DNA from 3 places in the Deinococcus malanensis genome. Region 3 is predicted to be linked to each of the others. Evidence: riboswitches for the same ligand, from Rfam matches in the RefSeq annotation. Region 3 holds a riboswitch; each other region holds the start of a gene.
What was found. Region 3 has a riboswitch for cyclic di-GMP ahead of IEY49_RS18330 (hypothetical protein). Riboswitches for the same ligand answer to the same signal wherever they lie in the genome.
Positions count from the first base shown of each region.

Region 1: it holds a riboswitch for cyclic di-GMP, as region 3 does, so the genes downstream of both, IEY49_RS12180 (hypothetical protein) here and IEY49_RS18330 (hypothetical protein) in region 3, are expected to answer to the same signal.
Region 2: it holds a riboswitch for cyclic di-GMP, as region 3 does, so the genes downstream of both, IEY49_RS09950 (family 16 glycosylhydrolase) here and IEY49_RS18330 (hypothetical protein) in region 3, are expected to answer to the same signal.

Region 1 covers NZ_BMPP01000009.1:154,137-161,081, forward strand. The annotation lists gene IEY49_RS12165 (hypothetical protein) at 1-313, shown strand, start outside; gene IEY49_RS12170 (RNA-guided endonuclease InsQ/TnpB family protein) at 680-1,747, shown strand; gene IEY49_RS12175 (hypothetical protein) at 1,799-2,269, opposite strand; gene IEY49_RS12180 (hypothetical protein) at 2,328-2,894, opposite strand; cyclic di-GMP riboswitch class II at 2,943-3,026, opposite strand; gene IEY49_RS12185 (COG1361 family protein) at 3,396-6,149, shown strand; gene IEY49_RS12190 (hypothetical protein) at 6,224-6,945, shown strand, end outside.
Region 2 covers NZ_BMPP01000007.1:104,213-111,157, forward strand. The annotation lists gene IEY49_RS09925 (hypothetical protein) at 1-38, opposite strand, end outside; gene IEY49_RS09930 (DinB family protein) at 35-559, opposite strand; gene serS (serine--tRNA ligase) at 951-2,228, opposite strand; gene gatC (Asp-tRNA(Asn)/Glu-tRNA(Gln) amidotransferase subunit GatC) at 2,228-2,518, opposite strand; gene IEY49_RS09945 (alpha/beta fold hydrolase) at 2,587-3,471, opposite strand; gene IEY49_RS09950 (family 16 glycosylhydrolase) at 3,654-4,370, opposite strand; cyclic di-GMP riboswitch class I at 4,425-4,499, opposite strand; gene IEY49_RS09955 (glycoside hydrolase family 26 protein) at 4,687-5,577, opposite strand; gene IEY49_RS09960 (glycosyltransferase family 2 protein) at 5,606-6,904, opposite strand.
Region 3 covers NZ_BMPP01000021.1:3,682-10,626, forward strand. The annotation lists gene IEY49_RS18325 (sensor domain-containing diguanylate cyclase) at 1-1,460, opposite strand, end outside; cyclic di-GMP riboswitch class I at 1,766-1,841, shown strand; gene IEY49_RS18330 (hypothetical protein) at 2,234-3,739, shown strand; gene IEY49_RS18335 (hypothetical protein) at 3,891-4,268, shown strand; gene IEY49_RS18340 (acyltransferase family protein) at 4,265-6,739, shown strand; gene IEY49_RS18345 (lipopolysaccharide biosynthesis protein) at 6,920-6,945, opposite strand, start outside.

The DNA.
Region 1 (6,945 bases), on a different contig from region 3:
CAACCAACCCTGGCGTATCGATACCATCACCACCATTACCCCCTTGAGCATCACTACAGCGGGCGGGTACAGCTATGACACGGCCACGGGCCGGCCTCTGTTTGACACTAAAGAATTCTGGCTGCACCCGTTGACTCCGGAGAACCTCGCGTACCTCATCCTCGCTGAAGGGCTCCGTGTTGCAGCAACCCTGAAACCAAGCACGCTCACGCCGGAAGAACGCTCCGAGCTGATGCCAGTTGCGCAGAGCTTAATCCGGGTCTACAACCGGCTGCGTGAAGGCAGTCAGCACCGCTTGCGGGAACGCTCTTGAGCGGGGCATCAGGAGTTGCCCGGGGCGCCCGCTAAAGCGATCATTCTTAGCCATGGAGCTTGGCTGAGACCAGCCCGCCACCACAGCCCCGACGGTCTTTACTGAGAAGGGGCTGGGTTATCCATCCCACCCTTTCGAGGGTGGGATGGATAACCCAGCCGCCCGAAGGGCGGAGTGCTGATGCTTATGTCTGAGGCGAAAGCGCCGCCGCGTGGTATGCTGGAACAGCAAAAACCCGCCGCCTTTCTGGGGAGTCAGGCGCGGGGACGGCGACACCTTACAGGGAGGTGAACGCACATCCAGACTACCACCCACCTCAAGGCATTCCGCTACCGTCTGCGTCCCACGAAGGCGCAGGAAGCTGCGCTGACCGAACAGCTCCGGCTTTGCCGCAACCTGTACAACGCGGCCTTACAGGAACGCCGGGACGCCTACCGCAAGGCAAAGAAGACCGTGACCGGGTACGACCAGATGAAGTACCTGACGGAAATCAAGGCGGCCCTGCCGGAATACGCCGGGGTCTACTCGCAGGTGCTTCAGGACGTTCTCAAGCGCCTGGACAAGGCATTCAAGGCGTTCTTCCGCAGGGTCAAGGAAGGCTCCAAGCCCGGCTATCCCCGTTTCCAGGGGCGGGACAGGTTCGATTCCATCTGCTACCCGCAGTCGGGATTCAGCGTGTCGGACAAGACCGCTTTCTTCTCCAAAATCGGGAACATCCGAATCCGGCTGCACCGCCCGTTGGAAGGCAAGGTCAAGACGGCCACCATCACGCGGGACTGCGGAGAATGGTACGTCAGCTACGTGTGCGAGGTGGAAGCCCAGCCGCTTCCCGTTTCGGGAAGCTCGGTGGGTGTGGACGTGGGAACGACATGGTTTTGCATCACCTCCGATGGGGAGTTTGTGGAGAACCCCCGTCACTTTCAGGGGGGTCTGAAGAAGCTGCGGGTGGCTCAGCGTGCGGTCAGTCGCAAGCGGAACAAGCGGAGCAACAGGCGCAGAAAGGCCGTCCAACAGGTCGCAAAACTGCATCGGAAGGTCGCACGGCAGCGACTCGACTTCCACCACAAGACCGCTCTCAAACTCGTCCGAGAGAACGATTTGATAGCCCACGAAGACTTAGGCGTCGGTGCGATGGGACGGGGCAACCTGGCCCGCAGCATTCACGATGTGGGCTGGGGTCAGTTCTTTTCTCTCCTTTCCCAGAAGGCAGAATGGGCCGCTCGGAAAGTGGTGCGCGTAGACCCCCGGTACACCTCTCAGCGGTGCAACGCCTGCGGGCACACCTGCCGGGAGAACCGAGCGAGTCAGTCGCGCTTTCGGTGTGTCGCCTGCGGTCATATGGACAATGCCGACCTGAACGCAGCGCGGAACATCCTGGGGCGGGCCGTCCCATCAGGCATCAACGTAGCGGTAGTGAACGCAAGCGTTGCCTGAAAAGCCAAAGGATTCATCCGTTGGTAGGTCACTGAAGAGCGCCCAGACACCTTAATTGCTGGTCAGGGTCAGCGTGATAACGGTATTCAGGTCTGCCGTGGCGGCGGGAGTTGCCCGCGCTCCGATCCTGTAGCGCGTCGCTTCGCCCGCCAGCAAATGCAGGGTTCCGTCCTGCCGGTAATACACATTGGACTGGGACCCGCTCACCCCGCTTACGGCCGTTCCAAGAGCCGTACCCATCGCCTGGTCGATCCCGCTGCCCGCGACCGTCCATGCCAGAAAATAATTCGCTTGTGATCCCGACAGGCTCAAGGTCAGAGATGAACTGCTTGGCAGGTCGTACGACACGCCTATGATGAAGTTCGCTCCGTACACATACGCGTCGTTGCGGGTCTGGCCAAGCGGATAATTGACCCCGAAATCAGCGGGCAGGCTCGCGTCCGTAAGAATCTGCACGCTGACCGTCTGCGCCGAGGCGCAGGAAAGCAGCAATAAACAGACAGCAAGATAGCGGCGTCGCATGGGCCTCCAGCATAAGCCGGACAGAAGTACCCTTCTGCCCGGCTTAAAAGTCTCAGGTTTAGTTGGCGGTGGCGGTCAGGGTGATGGTGGTGCTGAGGCTGGTGACGGCGGCGGTGGTGGATTTTGCGCCGATCGCGAAGCGCGTCGCACCTGTCGAAGTGCCAAAAGCGTTGAAGGCGGTGGTGGTGGCACCGCTCGCGTACGTGTCGGTCGCTGTGCCGCTGGCCGTGGCGGTGCCGACGCTGGTGGAGAACGGCACGTCCGAGGTGAGGGTGCCGCCGCTCGGGGTGTGGCGGTACGCGAGGAGGTAGTTCGCTTGGCTGCCGGAGAGGGCCAGAGAGACGTTGGTGGTGACGTTTGCGTAGGTAAGTTTGATCAGAAAGTTGCTGCCGTAAGCGAAGGTGCTGTTGTTCAGCTGATTAAGGGCGTAGCCGGTGCCGAAGTCCGCCGGCGTGGCCGCATCAGTCATGAGCACGACGCTGACGGTGGGGGCGGGCACGGTGCCGGTGGCGGTGACGGTGTCGGTGCCCGTGTTCGCGAGGGCGCCGGAAGCCAGGCTCAAGCTGGTCAGGGCGAGCAGCGCGGTACGGAAGGGAACGGCGAACAGGGGGGTACGGTTGTTCATTTCGACTCCTAGAACAGCAGTCGGCAGCGCTGAGACAACGATGGTTCAGCAAGGCCGGATCGGTCGCACCACTTGCTCCACACATTCCAGGTGCCCGGTTACGGAATGTGCTTCATTGCTTTCCAACCCAAGCAGGAGGTCCTGATGGATGTACACACCGTAGTGGCGGCTTTCTTACCTCCTCCTTACGTCAGGCTCATCCCTCGCTCGTGAAGGCCGTGAATGTCAGAACACTTGGCGTGACGGTCATTCCCCCTTGACCCGCCTTCAGCCTTCGAGATGCATGACAGGGAACAGGACGAAGAAGGAACCTCCAGGCAGTGCCCGGCCGGAAGAACTGAACCAGCAAGGCTCCGAATGTCTTCAGCCACCCTGTCCCACCCCGTGGATTCTCACCAGAACACAATCGGCAGCTTCATAGCGCACCAATCACGGCACCGCAGCATTCAGCCACGCCCGGGTCATGCCCGTGTGACAGGGCTGCGCCTAGATTTCATGCTGATGGCCCCTTCGTCTCGCCCTGTTGTCCGCGCGTTTACCCGCGTGGCGTCACTGACTGCAGCCTTGCTGCTGTCGATGGCGCCCGGACTCACGGCGGATTCCCCGACGAAGGCACTCCCGGCGGTCACACTGTCCACGACCGGCGAGGCGCTGGCGGTCATGCACCTGCCTGCGGAGTTACACAATCTCCCGCTCGAACTGAACCTTATCGGCGACCTGCCGCCAGGCATTCACGTCACGTACCCCCGGAAGCTTCCGGCAAGCCCCACGCCGCTGCTGCCCCTTTCCCTTCGCGTCGATACCCCAGGCAACTTGCTGGCTAACTTCGTCATGACTTTCAGCGTCACCACTCCGCAGGGAGTCCAGCATCTCGAAGTGCCGGTGCGCTGGCCGGAGTATGCGCAACTGGTGGTTCAGGGTCCGGCTGAGGCCGCCGTTCTTCCTGACGCGCCTGCCCGCATTCCGCTCCAGGTTCGCAACACAGGCACCGGCGCGGCCGACGTCACCGTCACCGCCGATTCAGGCACCATCGAGTCCCCCTACCTGCGTCTCATGCCAGGGGAGCAGCGCACCGTGCTGCTCGTGCTCCCGGCTGCTCTCAGCCAGCAGACTGCGACCGTCACGTTCAAAGGCGGCCTCAGACCCGTCACCCATACGTTACGCATCCGGGGGCACACGGGAGCTGGGGCGGATTCTGCCTACGGCGTCCGCTTGCGAACCAGCCTGAAAGCAGAATCCGGCGTCACGGCAGGTGTCACCGGGTCACTCCTGATTGACGGGCGCCTCAGCCGGATTACAGCTGTTCAGGCCGACATCGAACGTCAGGCCTCCGGCTTCAAGCTCAAAAGCGCCAGCGTGACACACGGCGAAACACGCCTGAATGTTGCCGAATCCGATGCGAGCAATCCTGCGGGAACCGTCGGCCGCGGCGCGTATCTGGCCCACCGCTGGCGTCCAGGAGGAATCGTCCGGCAGGTCGAGGTAGGCGCAGCGGTGCCGGAGCAGGGGGCCGCACGCGTCGGAATGAAAGCAGACCTGATGACGGCCACTGCAAGCGCGAGTGTCACAGCAAATGTCAACAGCCAGCTGCGTGACCCGGCGGTGAGCGCCACCGGCAGTACCGGCCCGTTCAGCGTGTCGCTCTTTGTGGCCCCTGAGCGGAGTGTGCCGTGGACAGCGGCCGCCACCTACCGCACTGAAGCGGCCGAGGTGCAGGCCAGTGCCTCAGGCGGCCGGAGCAGTTGGGCAGCGCTGGATACTCAATGGAAGGAACTGCCCGGCCGGCCTAAATTCGGGGTCCGCGCCGACTTCTCAGCGCAGTCCCTGTCCGCCGTTACGATCAGCGGCACCTACGGACCGGCGTCCGCGACCTTCAAGCAGATGACGGCCGGCCCGTGGGAACTCGCCGCCGGGACCTCGTACACCACAAAACCCGTCACAGGACGCATTGAGCTGAAGCTCAACGGCAACCCGGGCGGCCCTCTCGGCGGCGTCGCGACAGCCAGCGGTCAGGGTCAGTTCGGCGTAACGCAGTGGAACCTGCTCGGTTCCGTGTACCTGAACCAGCATGGCGTCGCCCGCTCTTCCCTGAAGGCACAGACAAGCACGCCGGTCGGGGCCGGGACCGTGAAAATGGAAGCGACCGCAGCAACCGACGGTGCCCTTGACCTCGCGGTCAAGGGTGTGGGATACGCGCAGGCGCTGGGCGGTCAGTGGACCCTGGAAGGCGGGGCGCACGCGGTTTCCCTTCTGACTCGTCCTCAACTTCAGCTTTCGGCGCAGGCGACGTATGCCTCACCGGGCGGGTGGGGCGGCTTCGTGGGCACGACGCTTCCCCTGTCAGGAGGACCTCTGCACCTGAAGGCCGGGCTGAGTTACTCCACGTTTTTGCCCACGACCGATAAGCTTGCTGAACTGCTCGCCGGACCCGACCCGAGTCGCCGGACTGTGCGGGTGGTACAGGACCTCAACGGAACGCTCCAGCCCCTCGCAAATGTCCGTATTTCGGCGTGTAACCGGCAGTTCCAGACGAATGAGCGCGGCGAAGCCACAGTGACTGGCCCGACCAGCGCCTGTCTGGCAACCGTCAACGTCAACGACCTTCCAGCACACATGGTGATGATTAACAGCTCGGCCGAGGTGGCACCCGGTGGGACCGTGACGTTCCGTGCTCAGCCGGCAACCGTTCTGCAGGGTCAGGTCTCCTACACTGATCCCGATACCGGTGCGCTGGTTTCTGACGGTCCATCCAAGGTCGTCCGTGTCAACCTGACCGGTCCCGAGGCCCGCTGGACCACAGTGCAGCTTCCTGGCGGTCAGTTCGAGTTCCACGATCTTGCGCCCGGTCAGTATCGGGTGTTCATTGACGGGCAGCCTCCCGTGGACGTGACTCTGCCGGCTACCGGTGCATCGGTCATTGTGCCCACGCCGGGACCACGGCGGACTGTGCTCGACAGCAGCGCGGTGACTCCCAGCCTGCGCCTGATCTGGGACAGTGTCGTGATTCAAGCAAGCCAGGCTCCCAGGCTGCGCCTGCGCCCCGGCGCACCCCTGAGGGAAGTGACGGTCCAGGTGGGCAGCCTCACACGGACCTATTCCGCCGCCACTCAGCCCCAGGACGACGAGTGGGTGCTGACGCTGCCCACCCCTCAGGAGACCGGCAGCGTTCCTGTCACCGTCACGGCTCACTTTGCCAACGGCACCACTGCCCGTCGGAGCACCCACCTCATTGTGACAATCCCCTCACCCCCATGAACACGCCGTCCCGTAGCCCACACCCACCAGGCGAAAGCCAGCATTCCCACATCCTTGCCGTTTCCGGAGGTCTTATGAAAACTCTGTCATTACTTGCTCTGCTCTCCCTCGCTTCGTCCGCTGCTGCGGATGTGTATATCAGCGGCCCACGCACGCTCACCCTGAAGCCCGGCACCAACGAAGTCATCGAGTACACCCTGACCAATTCAGGCACGTCACCCGTGCGCGCGACCATCTTCAGCAACGATTACACGCAGGCGCCCGACGGCACCATGGTGCACGCGCCGGCCCTGAGCCTGCCGCACAGTCTCGAGCGGTTCATGAAGTTCAACCAGACAGCCTATGTGGTTCCAGCCCAAGGGACCGTCAAGGTCCGCGCCAATGTTTCTGTACCTGCAACCGCCACCGGCGGGTACTGGGGCGTCATTGGGGTCGACGCAGAGACTCCGGCGGTTAGTGCAGGCGGAAACGCGGTAGGAATCCGGGTGCGGTACGCCATGGTGACGGCCCTTGAAGTCACGGGGACAATGAACCACGACGTCCGGATTGAGAATGTTGCCACCGAATCGGGAAGCTCTCCCAACGTCCAGGTCACCTTCCGGAATAGCGGTAATGCCTACGAACGATTCACGCTGCGGGTGACCTACCAGGACACCGCCGGACGTAAGACCGAAACCACCCTCCCGTCCGTGGTTCTTCCGGGAACCGTGGACCTGGTGGTCGCTGCACCCCCAACGCTGGCTGCCGGAACATACGCCGTGTTCGTGACCGCTGAGTACGCCAACGGCACCCGCGC
Region 2 (6,945 bases), on a different contig from region 3:
GTTCTGGTCTGTGCGGGTGCATGGTCCGGGCCGGTCACGCGCCCGCACTCCGTTTCAGCAGCCGGCGGTGACTGTCCAGGTGACCGGCCACCATCCGCATCCAGTTCAGGGCGTCCAGTTCGCCATAGAAGGGGTGCCACATGGTGCGCTCCGGGACATCGCGAAGCTGCGCGGCCGCCGCTTCAAGTCGCGTGCGGTGCTCTGCCCAGCGGCCTTCCAGGTCTGCCCAGGCCAGCCCGTGAGGACTGGGCAAGGTGTGCGCCGGCGCCTGACGCCTGCCCTCTTTCAGCACGCCCGGTGTCTGGGGAAGAGGCCGCAGTTCCCGGTCGGACATCAGCAGACCCACCAGACGGGTAATCCCCTCGTTGATCAGCAGCACGTGCTCCGCTTCCTGGGCAGGCGACCACTCACGCCCCGGCTGGGTCACGGACCAGTCGGCCTGGCGGGTCCGCAACTCGGCCTCGAAGGCGTCGAGTTCAGCTGCCAGGCGTGCGCGCACCTCGTCGGGGGTACGGCCCATGATCAGCAGCACAGTCGGGTCTTGAAGGGATTGGGTCATGACGGCAGTGTACGCGGTGCTGTGCAGGGGAAGAATCCCCGTCCGCGACGGGCCGTACTTCTCACAGAGGGTCTGCCATTTGTTTCGAGCTCAGGGCAAGGTACGTAGAGGGGCAGAGAGCTTGGCAGCAGCACATCTGCGTCGTGCTCTGCCTCCGCAATTCCACATGAGCGCCCGTTCATGTCCGGAAGTACGTTTCCTTTTCCGTAGTCTGCCAGTCTCTTCCGCCGGACCGGATCCTGGGAGAATCAGGGTTCAGGGCATATTCCTGTCAGCCGTCCAGAGATCAGCGAAGGACCAGGATCATCCGACCCTGGGGCCCGCAGTTCCCACCCGTCCAGCTCTTCTCAAGGGCTCAGCCCTGTGTCAGACCCGGGTCTGGCGCTCCCTGTCAGCGCACCGGCTGGCCGATCACTTCTTTGCCGCCCAGGTAGGGACGCAGCGCCTGGGGAATTCGGATACGGCCGTCGGCCAGCTGATGGTTTTCCAGCAGGGGCACGAGAATGCGCGGCGCGGCAATTCCTGTGTTGTTCAGCGTGTGGGCGTAGACCAGCCTGCCGTCCTCGTCGCGGTAGCGCAGCCCTGTGCGGCGGGCCTGCCAGTCACCCAGGTACGAGCAGGAATGCGTCTCTCGGTACTTCTCCTCACTGGGTACCCAGGTCTCGATGTCGTACATCAGGACCTTGCCGGCACCCATGTCGCCGGTACAGTTCTGAACGACGCGGTAGGGCAGTTCCAGCGCCTGCAGCAGCCCCTCGGCATTGGTCAGCAGGGTGTCGAACCACCGCAGGGCCTCGTGCTCGTCGGCGCGGCACATCACGTACTGCTCGACCTTGCGGAATTCATGGACACGGATCAGCCCACGCACGTCTCGCCCGGCGCTGCCCGCCTCGCTGCGGAAGGCGGCGCTGATGGCGGCATAGGTCACCGGCAGGGTATCGAGCGGCAGCTGCTCCCCGGCGAACAGGCTGTTGACCGGCACTTCGGCCGTGCCCGCCAGCATGAGCTCGTCACCCTCGATCTTGTAGACCTGATCTTCCCCACCGGGGAAATGTCCGCTGCCGACAAAAGCCTCGGGCCGGGCCAGGGCGGTAGTGGACAGCGGCGTAAAGCCGCGTGCACTCAGGAAGTCCAGCGCAAAGGTCAGCACGGCCATCTCCAGCATGACCGCCTCGCCCTTAAGCAGGTAGCTGCGGCTGCCCGAGACCCGCGCGACACGCTCTGGGTCGCTCCAGCCCTGTTTTTCCAGCAGTTCGACGTGATCCAGCGGCGCCACGCTGAAGGTGGGCAGCTGGCCTTCGCGGCGCAGTTCCACGTTCTCGGTGTCGTCCTTCCCGACCGGCACTCCGGCATGCGGAATGTTCGGCACGCGCAGCAGCAGCTGACGCAGTTGCTCCTCCTGCGCACGCAGGGCCGGTTCCTGGGCCTTGAGTTCGTCGCCCAGATCCTTGCCCTTCTGAATCAGGGCCGGGCGCTCCTCGGGGGTGGCTTTGGGCACCAGCTTGGCATTCGCGTTGCGCTCGGCCTGCATGGCCTCGACCTGCTGCTTCCGGGCGGTCAGTTCACGGTCGAGGCTCAGCAGATCGTCCAGGTCTAGGTTCACGCCCTTGACCTCGATGGCGCGGCGGACGGTTTCTGGATTGTCGCGGATAAAGCGCAGGTCGAGCATCAGTCGGCCTCGACCGTGCGGGGCACGCGGATCTGTCCGCCCTGCATCTCGGGGGCCAGGGCCTCGATCACCTCGGGGGCAAACACCTCACCGGGCACGTCGTCACGCAGCACGTTGACCAGATCCACCGGCCGCTGCATTTCCTCGACACCGTCGGTATTCACTTCCCGGAGTTGTTCGAAGTACCCCAGGATGCTGTTCAGGTCGGCGGTCATCGATTCGCGCTCTTCAGGTTCGAGGTGCAGCCGCGCGAGCTGCGCGAGGTGGTCCAACTGGGCCGCGTCAATCATGCCCCGAAGTATAGGGCGGCGCTGCGAAGAGGTTTTAGGGCCTGCAGAGACCTGAGGGCCACAGGGATTCAGGTGTCGAGTGCAGGTTGTGGCGACCGACGCCCGTGACCCGTTCCAACAAACGAGTGGACCAGCGCTGAAAGTTCCTGAGCGGCGTCCAGCTGGAGATAGGTCCAGCCGTGGTCCAGCACGTGCAGGTCGGCATGAGGCAGGTCACGGGCCAGCCGCGCAGCCAACCTGACCGGAAACACCTGGTCATCGCGCCCCCAGACGATTCGGACCGGCGCGCCAACCGTGCCGAACAGCGCCGCCGCCCCCAGGGTATGACGGCGGTGAAAGCCCCGGATCATGGAGCGGACATCACGGCGCACCCCTGGATTCGTGGTCAGGCCGGCGCTCCAGCGCTCAGCCTGCTCTGTGCTCATGCCGGTGGTACTCAGGCGTCCGAAGGCCCAGCGCTGACGCCCGAGTCTGGGGTGGCGCATCACCCGCCCCAGCATCTGCAGTCCCCCAGGAACATAGGGCAGCACTTTGAGAGAAGCGAACACGGGGGGCAGAAAGTGCTCGTAGGCATCACCACTGGTCAGCACCGCAGCGCCTGTGACAGTGGGATGCCGGGTCAGCACAAGCTGCATCACTGCTGTTGCGGTGTCGTTGCTGATGATGGTCGCGGGGGCCAGTTCCAGTGCCGTGATCAGATCCGCCACGAGATCTGCCAGACCAGACGGCGAGAGGTCGGCGTGCTGCGGCATCGGCTGTCGGTGCGAGCCCAGCGGCAGGTCAGGAACGACACAGCGGTAACCCAGTACTACCATCCGCGTCACCAGGTCGTTCCAGATGGTGTGGTCCGTAAAAGCTCCATGCAGCAATACCAGCGGAGTTCCTTCCCCAGCCTCGTGCACCTCGAGATCACCCTGCCGAAGACGGACCACACGAGACTTGTACTGAACCATAACTCCCTCCGTAACGAATGTCACATTCAAACTATGGGGTCAGTGGGTGCGGAACCATGGCAGATGTCCTGTACACCTTTCCTGCTGTCTCGGCACGAACAGAAAGAATCCCCGACCCTGGCGGGCGGGGGAAGAGAAGTCTCCGGAGCAGAACGGAATGTCGGGGAGCCGCCGAGAGGCCTTCAGAGCGGCTGAAAGCTGACCGAATCCACCAGCATGTAGACCCGGCCGGGTTTGACCTGACCGCCCCAGTTGGGGTCCATGGTGGGCCAGACATTGAGCATCAGGTGCCCGGGCTGCTGGGGCACGTGCTGGCGGGTCTCCCAAACCTTCACGCCGTCAATGCTGAAGGCCAGGCGGTGAGGCTGCCAGTCCCAGGTGTAGGTGTGGAAATCACGCGCCAGATCGGTACGCTGGGGCGAGGGCACCAGGGCGGCGGTCTTGGTCTTCAGGCTGGTCCAGGCCGCCGCGTTCATGAAACTGGTGCGGTGACCCTCGATCTCCACGTCGATTTCGGTGGCGCTGTTGTTGAAGAAGCTGAAGGCACCGCTGATATTACCGGGGCGTGCGCGTCCGGGCGTACGGGCCTCGGGAGTGTGGCTGGCAGCGCGCATCCGCACGCTGTAGCGACCGAACCCGAACCGGCGGTGGGTCTGGACCTCAGCCGCCTGGGCACACAGACCCTGGGGGCAGGCCTTGACGTCCAGCATCAGAACGAGGTGACCGCGGCCATCGGTATAGACGTTCTGCTTCTGAAAAGCGCCCTTGACCTGATCGTTCTGCCAGAAGCCGTTCCAGGTGGACACGCCCCAGGTGGAGGTATCCAGGCGATCAAAGTTCTCGGTCCAGCGTGTAGGGGCGTTCGACTGGGTCTGCGCTCCCGTCACGAGTGTCAGCATCAAAGCACAGCCTGCCAATTTGACCCTATTCGCCCACTTCATCACGCTTCTCCTTTCGGTGGTCCGGCTGACCTCATGGGTCCCGTGACTTTGCGTCCCCGCTTCGCAGCGGGTTTGCCGTTATCGGTGGAAAAGCTGCTTCTGCGGGCTTCCCTCTTTGTCGCAAGATTAACGCATCAAAAATATCACTCCCGGCCCAGCACCCCCCCGTGAAGGGGTGTGGTTAGCTTCAGTGAGCTGGGACGGACCCAGGAACAACCAGAACCAGACATAAAAAAAGACCGCCTGTCACGGCGGTCAGTACGATCTTTCTATCTCAGGATTGTTTACGGATACAGGCCTTAAAGGCGTCCAGGGCTGCCTGGCTGGTGGTCAGACGCCAGTCCACGTTCCGGTCTACCACATGAAACCAGAACACCTTGCGGACCTGAGGGTAACTGGGCAGCACCTGACACATATTGCGGATCCAGGCCGCCTTGTTTCCACCCTTCTCCACGCTGGACAGCTCGCCAAGCTGCATAGGCTTGTTCGTGATCTTCTTGACTGCGCGGTAGGACTGGTCAAAGGTCTGGGCAAACGTCTTCCAGCGGTTCCAGGGATTGGTCGTGCCCCAGTTGTACCCGTCCAGACCGACCTCGTCGACATACGCGTCACCCGGGTACAGCGCGCGGTAGTTCGACCGCATGGTGGGATAGATGATGTTGGGGCTCCAGACCCACCGGACGTTGGCCTTTTCCTCGCGGAAAATGCGGTGCAGACGCAGCCAGGCCCGCTTGAAGTCCTGTGGAGTGTTCCTGGCACTCAGCTGGTACGCGCCCCAGTCGCCATTCATCTCCGGGGCAAACGTGATCGGGATGGTGCGGCCGGTGGTCCGGATACTGCGGGCGAACCCCCGGATATAAGCGTCGTGCTCGCCAGCCGCAATAGCGCGGTAGGTCACGCCCTTGTATTTGTTTTCCCCCAGCCGGATGCGTGGCTGCCAGGACAGCTCAAGCTGCCGGCCCGGCGTCTTGAAGAACTGGAGCGCGGCCTGCCCTGGAAATGGCCGTTTCCAGTCAACGAACCAGCGGGTGGAGGTGAAGGTGCAGCCTACCTTCTGCTCCACAGCGCCCAGAACGGACGGCGAATTCACCGTCAGGCCGAACATTCCGCAGGAGGCCGCTTGCGCTGTGCCAACCAGGGCCCAGACTCCCATCGCGGCGCACATTCGTGTCCACCTCAACTCAGTCTCCCGATCAAGATGCGCGCTCCTCGGGGCCGGTCCCGACGGGCATAGGCAGCGGAAGGGTGGCTGGAGCTATGGCAGCGGCAGGAGACATTGCCGGGGTCCTAGCGGCCGGGTTGGTCATGGCCATATTCAGGCCTACCCGGGGCAGTTTGTTCCAGTGTACGTTGCGGCGGCGAAGGAAGGTCCAGCAGGTCATCATCACTACGATAGCGACGAAAGGCCGCAGGAAGAAGCGCTGGGTTGGCGTGTAGATCAGCATGCGCCACGAAGCTCCACCAAGCGCCAGGGCCGCACCTACGATCACAAAGTCCACCAGAACGTGCGCAATGATGGGCCACACGGCGTCGAAAGTGGAGTACTGCACCAGAATCGAAACGGCAGCGATATCGATCAGCGGACCCACACCGCCCAGCACCAGTCCGTAGAGCAGCATGTAGGGCAGCGTCAGCAGACCTACCTTCCCGGCGCGGGGGTTGAACATCAGATGACGGTATTTGATCATCGTCTGGAAGGTGCCGTACATCCAGCGCATCCGCTGACGCCACAGATGCTTCAGCGCCTGGGGCGGCTCGGTGAAGCTCAGGGCCCGGGGCTCGAAGCGCACCTCGTAACCGGCGGCGGCGATGGCGATGGTCAGATCCATGTCTTCCGTGAGGGTGTCGCGGCTGTAGCCACCGAGTTCCCTCAGCAGTTCAGTACGGAAGGCCCCGGCAGCTCCCGGCACCACCGACACGGTGCCCAGCATGCACTGCGCGCGCTTTTCCATATGCTGCCCGACGGTGTACTCCATGTCCTGAACGTGGGTAATCAGCTTGGCGTCACCGGCCACGCGTACGTCACCAGCCACCGCACCTACCCGGGGGTCGTGGAAGTGGCGGGCCAGGGCAGCCAGGGTGCCCGGGGCGATGGCCGAGTCGGCGTCCACGCTGACGGCCACCGGATAGCGCACGTACTGCAGGGCGTGATTGAGCGCTCCGGCCTTCCCGGTGTTGTCCTGCCGGATCAGCTGAACCCGGGGGTCAAGCTGGGCAGTGCGCTCGACAGCTGCAGCGGTACCGTCGCTCGATCCGTCGTCGACGACCAGCACCTGCAGCTCATCCAGAGCCTCGGACAGCACTGAAGTCAGGGTGCCGGTGATGCCCACCTCTTCGTTGTAGGCTGCGATCATCACCGTAACGCCCAGCGGCGTAGCGGGCAATTCCGCCCACTGCCGCTGGGCCCGGCGCCGGTGCGCAACGGCCAGTACTACGGTCAGGATGGCCTTGATCAGCAGCAGGACGATCACCACGGTCAGCACGACAATCATCGCCGCCCCCGGCCGCAGCGTTCATGCTGGTGGCCCACGAG
Region 3 (6,945 bases):
GGCAGTTCGGTGCCAGAAAAGTACCCCGCTTCTGCCTTGACCACGCCAGTACTCGCGCCCAGGGGCAATGCCGTCACCTGACGGGCAGCCAGGGTCGCAATATCGACGTGCTCCATGGTGTCGTCCTCACTTGTCGGGTCCAACAGCAGTGCGAACTCGTCGCCTCCGTACCGGTAGGCTTGACCAAAGTCCCGGACTTCATGGTGAAGTGCCGTAGCGAACACCTGAAGGACACGGTCACCTTGCGCATGCCCTTCGACATCATTTACAAGCTTAAAGCCGTCCAGATCAATCAAGGCCAGGGTAAATGACTGCCGTGAATGTGCCCGCCTCTCAAGATCCTGGTCAAACGCGCGGCGGTTGGCTACACCGGTCAATGGGTCCCGGCGCGCCTGCAGAACGCTGGCTTCCAGCACCGAGTGCCGGACAAGCGCGGCGCGCACGCTCCGCCCGGCAGCGTCCAGCAATGCCCGGTCACTGGCGCGCCACGCGGCGCGGCGACCTCGGTCAGCGCGAACGGCAATCAGCAGGTAGTCGATGTTCGCATGCTGACCGAGTGGCACCCACGCGGCTGACTTGAGCCCAGCCTCAACCCCTTCCGGCAGTGCCAGGGGATGCTGCGGGTAGTCCTCGAGATAAGTGGTGTGCTTCGTGTTTCGTAGGGAACGCGTCACGCCGCCCGCGAGGTCGGGCAGGCGCGCCGCGAATGCCAGCAGGGCTGGGTTCAGGTCAGGCTGGTGGTGGGCGACCTGAACGGTCATGGTGTCCGCTTCAAAAGCCATCAGTCCGGTCCAGTCCGCGTGAATGGCTGTTCCGATCAGGCGCGAGACTTCCAGGGTGGCCTCCTGAGGACTCAATGTGGCGTCCAGCAGCCTGTTGATGTCTTCCAGAACCTGGGCGTGCGTCACCAACTGGCGCAATTCCTGCAGCTGCTGGCCCTGCATGCTCACCTGGGACTGAAGTGCGCGGTTGTGCAGCCGCAACTCGAGTTCATCCATGACTAACGCTGCGAGATCCTGGAGGGCCTCCAGGTCCGCCGGCTCAAGGTCAAGGGGCGCATCACCGAACACGCACAGGGAGCCGATACGGTGTCCACTGGGCGTGGTGAGTGGTGCGCCCGCGTACATCCGGATACTCGGGCTCCCAAGGACCAGCGGATTATCCAGAAAACGCTGATCCTGGCGGGCATCCGCCACCGTGAGGACCTCGTCGCTCAGGATGGTCCAGGCACAAAACGAGTGCTCGCGCGGAGCTGTGCTGTCGGTCGTCCCGAAACACGACTTTCCCCATTGCCGATCCTGATCCACAAAATTCAGAACGGCTGAAGGCGCTCGCAGAGTCCGGGCTGCCAGTCGGGTGATGCGGTCAAAAGCCTTCTCAGGGGCTGTATCGAGAATGTCGTACCGGGCAAGGTCCAGGAGCCGGGCGTATTCCTGTTCAGGCTGAGGAGCGCTCGACATGCTGGCAATGTAGAGCAGCCTACCTGACATGATTCTTGCGTCAGCGGCGGAAAAGACAGACCAACACTTCGGTGGTTGAGCGCGACTGAATTCGAACCCATCGCTCCCTTACCACCGAAATGACCGCCTGAACGCCATATCCTCAGAAGGCACTCAAAGCTGCCTTCAAACCAGACGTCCGTATCGACCTTACGTGAGAAGCGGCCCGTGAACCAGCGAACTTCACGTTATCCAGGTGTAAGGGGAGCGTCATCAACACTTCTCTAATCTGTGCAAGGTGACAAGCCTCCTGGCCTGTCTCTCTTAACCGACAACGGCAAAACCACTGTGAGGTGGTGACGCAAAGCTTCCGGGACCCCAGTGGTCGGCTGAGCTACCGAAAGAAGGGAGGCCTTGTGGGCATCCGTTACGTATTCAACTCTATGTTGCCTGTCGATGCCCTTCGTGGCCTGTGCCAGCGGTATCGCCTTAGCAGCCGGGCCACACCGAAGTATAATTGGGAACAACGCCCGGGCAAGGTGTTTCTGTCGGAAGCCCTGTTACTTATGGGCCTGATGCTGACAGCGTGTACAAGTGCGCCCACCCGCCCAACCGAAGTGACCAGTGCTGTTGGTGCTCAGTGGTCTCAGATGACCGCCTCTGAGCTCACCAGTACGGGAGCGCCAATGAAAGGGGCAATGTACTGGCCACGGCTGGCAAGGAATCCCTCCTGGTGGGGGGAATACGAACGCGGAGAGCTGACGGACGAACAGGTTCGAGCTGATCTTCAGCAGATGAAGAGGGAACTGAACATCAATACGGTGCGCGTCTTCCTTTTCTACGACCATGAATACCGCGCCTGGGGACAACTCGGATTTACAGATGGAAAGGGCACATTCAATGATGCGCGCTTACAGACAGTCAGCCGCTTTATCGACCTCGCAGGCGCCGAAGGTCTGGACGTCGTCCCCACCCTGTTTATGGAGATGGAGACCTTGGAACATGGCGGATTTGACTGGACCACACTGGAGACAAACTACGGTTACCATGAAGCTTACGCCCGCTGGGTGACCCGGATGCTGGCAGCCAAAGCCAATGTACACGGCGTCAATCTGAAGAACGAGCCGGACGGGTTCGGCGCGTGGGCAGATCCCGAGGTCGCGGGCCGAATCCTGACCTGGATGGGCCGCTTAAAGCAGGTGATCAAAGACGAGGCGCCGCATCTGGGCGTGTATGTCAACAGTGCCGCGTTCGACAATACCTTCAAGAAGTTCGAAGGTGCGCCTGTGGGCCACCAGTCGATCTACGACCTGTCTGACGCGCTGTTTTTCAACAGCTACCTGTGGGCAGACAACGGCTTCTGGCCTTATGCTGTCCCCGCTACCATCTACCGGTATATCAGCGACCATAACATTGCTCGCAAGCCGATGGTTCTCTCGGAACTGGGCTGGCCTTCCTACAATGACGACAGTGGCATGATCGTACCTGGCATGCAGTGGGATCTGCCGCTCGGGTTACGGCCCACCACGCCGAGTACGCCCGAAATGCAGAAGCGTGCTGTAGAAGAAAGCGTCTACTGGGCGGAAAAGTACGGGTTTTCCGGCCTGATTGCGTGGGCGGCCTATGACCACGTTCCGGGAGCATACCGGAACCCTTTCGGGCTGATCGACGGATCAGGCCGGGCCTCTGCGGCAGCCGCAGTCTTTGCCCAGGCGTTTACGAACCAATATTCCAGCCAGGGAGAAGCTCCGGTGTCGCTGGTCGATGGTCAAGTGACCGACGGGAAGATCAATGGCCTGAATGGCACCACTCCCCTGCCGGCTGGCGTGAACCTTGACGCAGGAGGGTCGTACGCCAGTCAGCCTCTACGGTACGCCAACCCAGTCTCGCTCGCAGTCAAGTTCCGTCAGCCCAGAACTCCTACCCATGACGGAGTTGCAGTAGGCATTACCTCGGCCGCGACCACTCCCAAGGTGATTCAGTTGCGCCGGGAGGAGCACACCAAAGTCTGGCGCCTCTTTATCAACAACAGCGAAACCGCACGCTCTCGTCCTGACGCAGGTCTGGGGACCGCGCCTGTACACGTACGAATTGAACTGGCAAACCGTGCGGTCACGTTCCAGGTCAATGGCAGCGCCCTGACCCTGTACTCCGTCAAAAATGGAGGGCGCTACAGTCTGACTCTGACAGCAGGTGAAGTCACGGCGCAGTGGCGTCTGACTGCGGCGGCCAGTACGGCCGCTGTGGAGCTACTGGAAGCGAGGGCACACGGGACGGCAGGCACTCGCTACTCTCCCTGACCCCTGTGCTCGTCTTCGCGGCGCCCAAGCAGCCCTTGGGAAGTAGTGAACCACTGAACTTCAGCATCTGGAATGTTTGTCCTCCAATTCCGGTTCTGCCGGGAGCGCATACCGGATTTCTCCCATCTCCCCTGCCACTACCGGAGGAAAAGTGCACCTTGACCGCACTGCTGGCGTCACGGCGCTGAACACCGGATTGACGATGATCGACGCGGCCTACAAAGCCTGGCATTCGGTTAAACCAGGGAGCGGGAGAAACCATGATCATGGCCTCCCCAAGTGTTTCATCCGACGATGGATCTTCGTTCGTTGGATGAAAGAGCGGGTTGCAGAATACGCAAGTTGCCCCGTCGTCGGGCGCATCCCTGAAGTTGAACAGGTTACATATCCTATCTACGTGCATGGCCCGCTGCTGCACCTGACTGGAGACCTGGACCCGGCACGGCCCACAAAACGTGAAGATGCCCGTGCGATCTCAAGTTTCCGTGAGCGTCACATACACGCTCGTTTTTTTAAAGTGACCGTGTGACCACATCGCCGCTCCCTGCACCAACGCTGCATGCATTGACCGGCCTGCGTTTCCTGGCGGCGATGCACGTCGTGCTGTATCACTATGGCCTGCGGACCTTCGAAGGGGCACCATTCTGGGTTTCCAACATCCTCCATTCCGGCTATGTTGGCGTCACGCTGTTTTTCGTGCTGTCGGGCTTCATCCTGACCTATGTCTACCTTGACGCCGATGCCCGCCGGACGGTGGACGCCCGCAAGTTCTGGATTGCTCGTGTCGCTCGAATCTACCCCGTCTACCTGCTGGGGTTGTTGCTGTGGCTGCCTTTTTTCATTGGTAAGGCTTCTGGGGACTACATCTCACCCTTGACGGCATGGCTCACAGGTCTAACGGCGCCTCTTGCACTACAGGCCTGGATCCCCAACACGGCCTGCGTCTGGAACTGCCCATCGTGGTCAGTGTCTGTGGAGGCCTTTTTCTACCTTCTGTTTCCTCTGCTGGCCGCCCTGCTGTACCCAAAATTCCGGGTCGCCACGTCGGGCGCGTTCGCCCTGACCTTCCTGGGATTATGGTTGCTGTCCCTTCTGCCCCCAACGGCGCATCTGATAACAGAGCGTTCAGGCAGCGCGCTGGGCACCTATGAACCCTGGCTCAACGCCGTGAAATTCAACCCACTCACCCGCCTGCCTGAGTTCCTGATGGGCCTTGCCCTGGGGAAGTTTTATCTTACACGCCGGGCACAGGGGCGTATGGACGTCCAGGCAGGCACAATCCTCGGACCCGTGGTGGCGTTGGCCCTATTGCTTATACTGGCCTTCAGCGGCAGCTTTCCGTACGTGTTTCTTCACAATGGCCTGCTGGCTCCCCTGTTCGCTGCGCTGATCTACGCGTTGGCGACGGGGAAGGGCGTCCTCACTGCCGTTCTCTCCGTTCCATTTCTGGTGCTGCTTGGCGAGGCGAGTTACTCGATGTACATCTTCCACGCCCCCCTCTGGGACTGGCTGTACAAATTCTCTAACACCGCTGGGATCGCGACTAACGGGGGGACAAGTCTATCCTTCCTGCTCGTCTACCTGGCGCTGATCGTCGGCGTCTCGATCCTGACGTTCAAAAAGATTGAGATTCCTGCGCGTGACGTCCTGCGTAACGTCCTCAGCGGAAAGCCGGCGCGCAGTCCAGCCGTGCCACGGGACGCTTCCGTGCCTACTTGGCGCTTCAATCCCCGACGCCCGGAATTCATCACCGGCGTCACAGTGGGTCTTGTCGCCGCCGCAGGTTTGCTGCTGCATCCATTACTGGCCCGCGCCGAATCTCCGCGAAGCACCCTGCCCGCCGTCGCGACCGCTCAGGATGCGCCGGGCCGGACGGGTAACCTGCTTGACCCGGCGGCGTTGGCTCGGGGCGTCGAGGCAGCTGGATGGAGGCCTGCGGGAGGGCGGTGGACGGCTCAGGATGGTGCGGTGGTGCAGGAGCAGACAGAGGGCTATGACCTGGCCCTCCTCTCCACCGGCATCTACCAGCCGCCATACACCTTCCGCGTGGCCCTCCGGAACTTGCAGGGGAACGGGGACGGGATCATGTTCAATGCTCCCCTTGCTGATTCCAAAAACGGCGCGCAACTGGTTCGTTACACCGACGATGGCAGCGGTCTGTTCTGGGGGCACTTTGACCAGAAGGGTGACTTCATTGGAGCGGGCTTCGCACAGACCCTGCCGCCTCAAAAGGCTGGACGGCACGTGCTGGAAATCCAGGTGGGCACGGACAGCTACAGCATCGTCCTGGACGGTCGGCAGCTTGCCAAGACTATTCCTCTTCGCTCGCGTGCTGGTCATATTGGGCTGACCACATCCGTCGGATCGGCCGCGTTTGACAGCGCAGAGGTCACGGTAGAGGGCGCCCCTAGTGCTACGACAGCGCCCGAAATGCCAGATCCGGCACCTGCCCCTACGGCTGAGAGCACAGGTGCTTTCCGTGAACCATTTACCGGGTCGCCTGAGGCTACCGGGTGGGCGCCTGTTGGTGGTAGCTGGCAACTGCAGGCACGCACTTTCGCTGAGACCACCGAGGAGGGCTACGATCAGGTGTTGCTGTCTCCCCGGGTATTCCAGGCCCCGTTTGTTCTGACCGCCCGATTCAGGAATCTGACCGGCAACGGGGGGGGCGTGATATTTGGCTCACCGGAAGGCGAGAGCAGAACCGGGCGTCAGCTGGTGCGCTACAGCGACGACGGTACCACGCTGACCTGGGGATACTTTAACGAGCAGGGAGATTATGAGGGTCAAGGATCAGCTCCTACGACACCACCGGGCACGGAGCTTCACACCCTGAGGGTGGAGGTCGGGTCCAGCACGTATGCCGTGCTGCTTGACGGCAAACGGGTTGCGCAGGATGTGCCCCTCCAGACGAAGTCAGGCCGCGTGGGCATGCAGAGTTCGGCAGGCACGGTCGCGTTCGAAGCCTTCGAGGTGGATTCCGCTGCAACAGGCCCTTGAGTCAGTTTCCGGCACCTGATCGGACGCCCCCCGGCACCACAGGTGCCATTGATACTTTCCCCCGTAGCCACTGCAAGACTCCTGGCCAAAAAAGTGCGTCCAAGGCGTCATATCAACTATCGGGATAGCCACCGCCAAGTGCAGATGCCGCCCAGTTGCTCCTCAGGACAGAACCAGCAGTTAACCAGAACGTTGTCTTCTCCTCT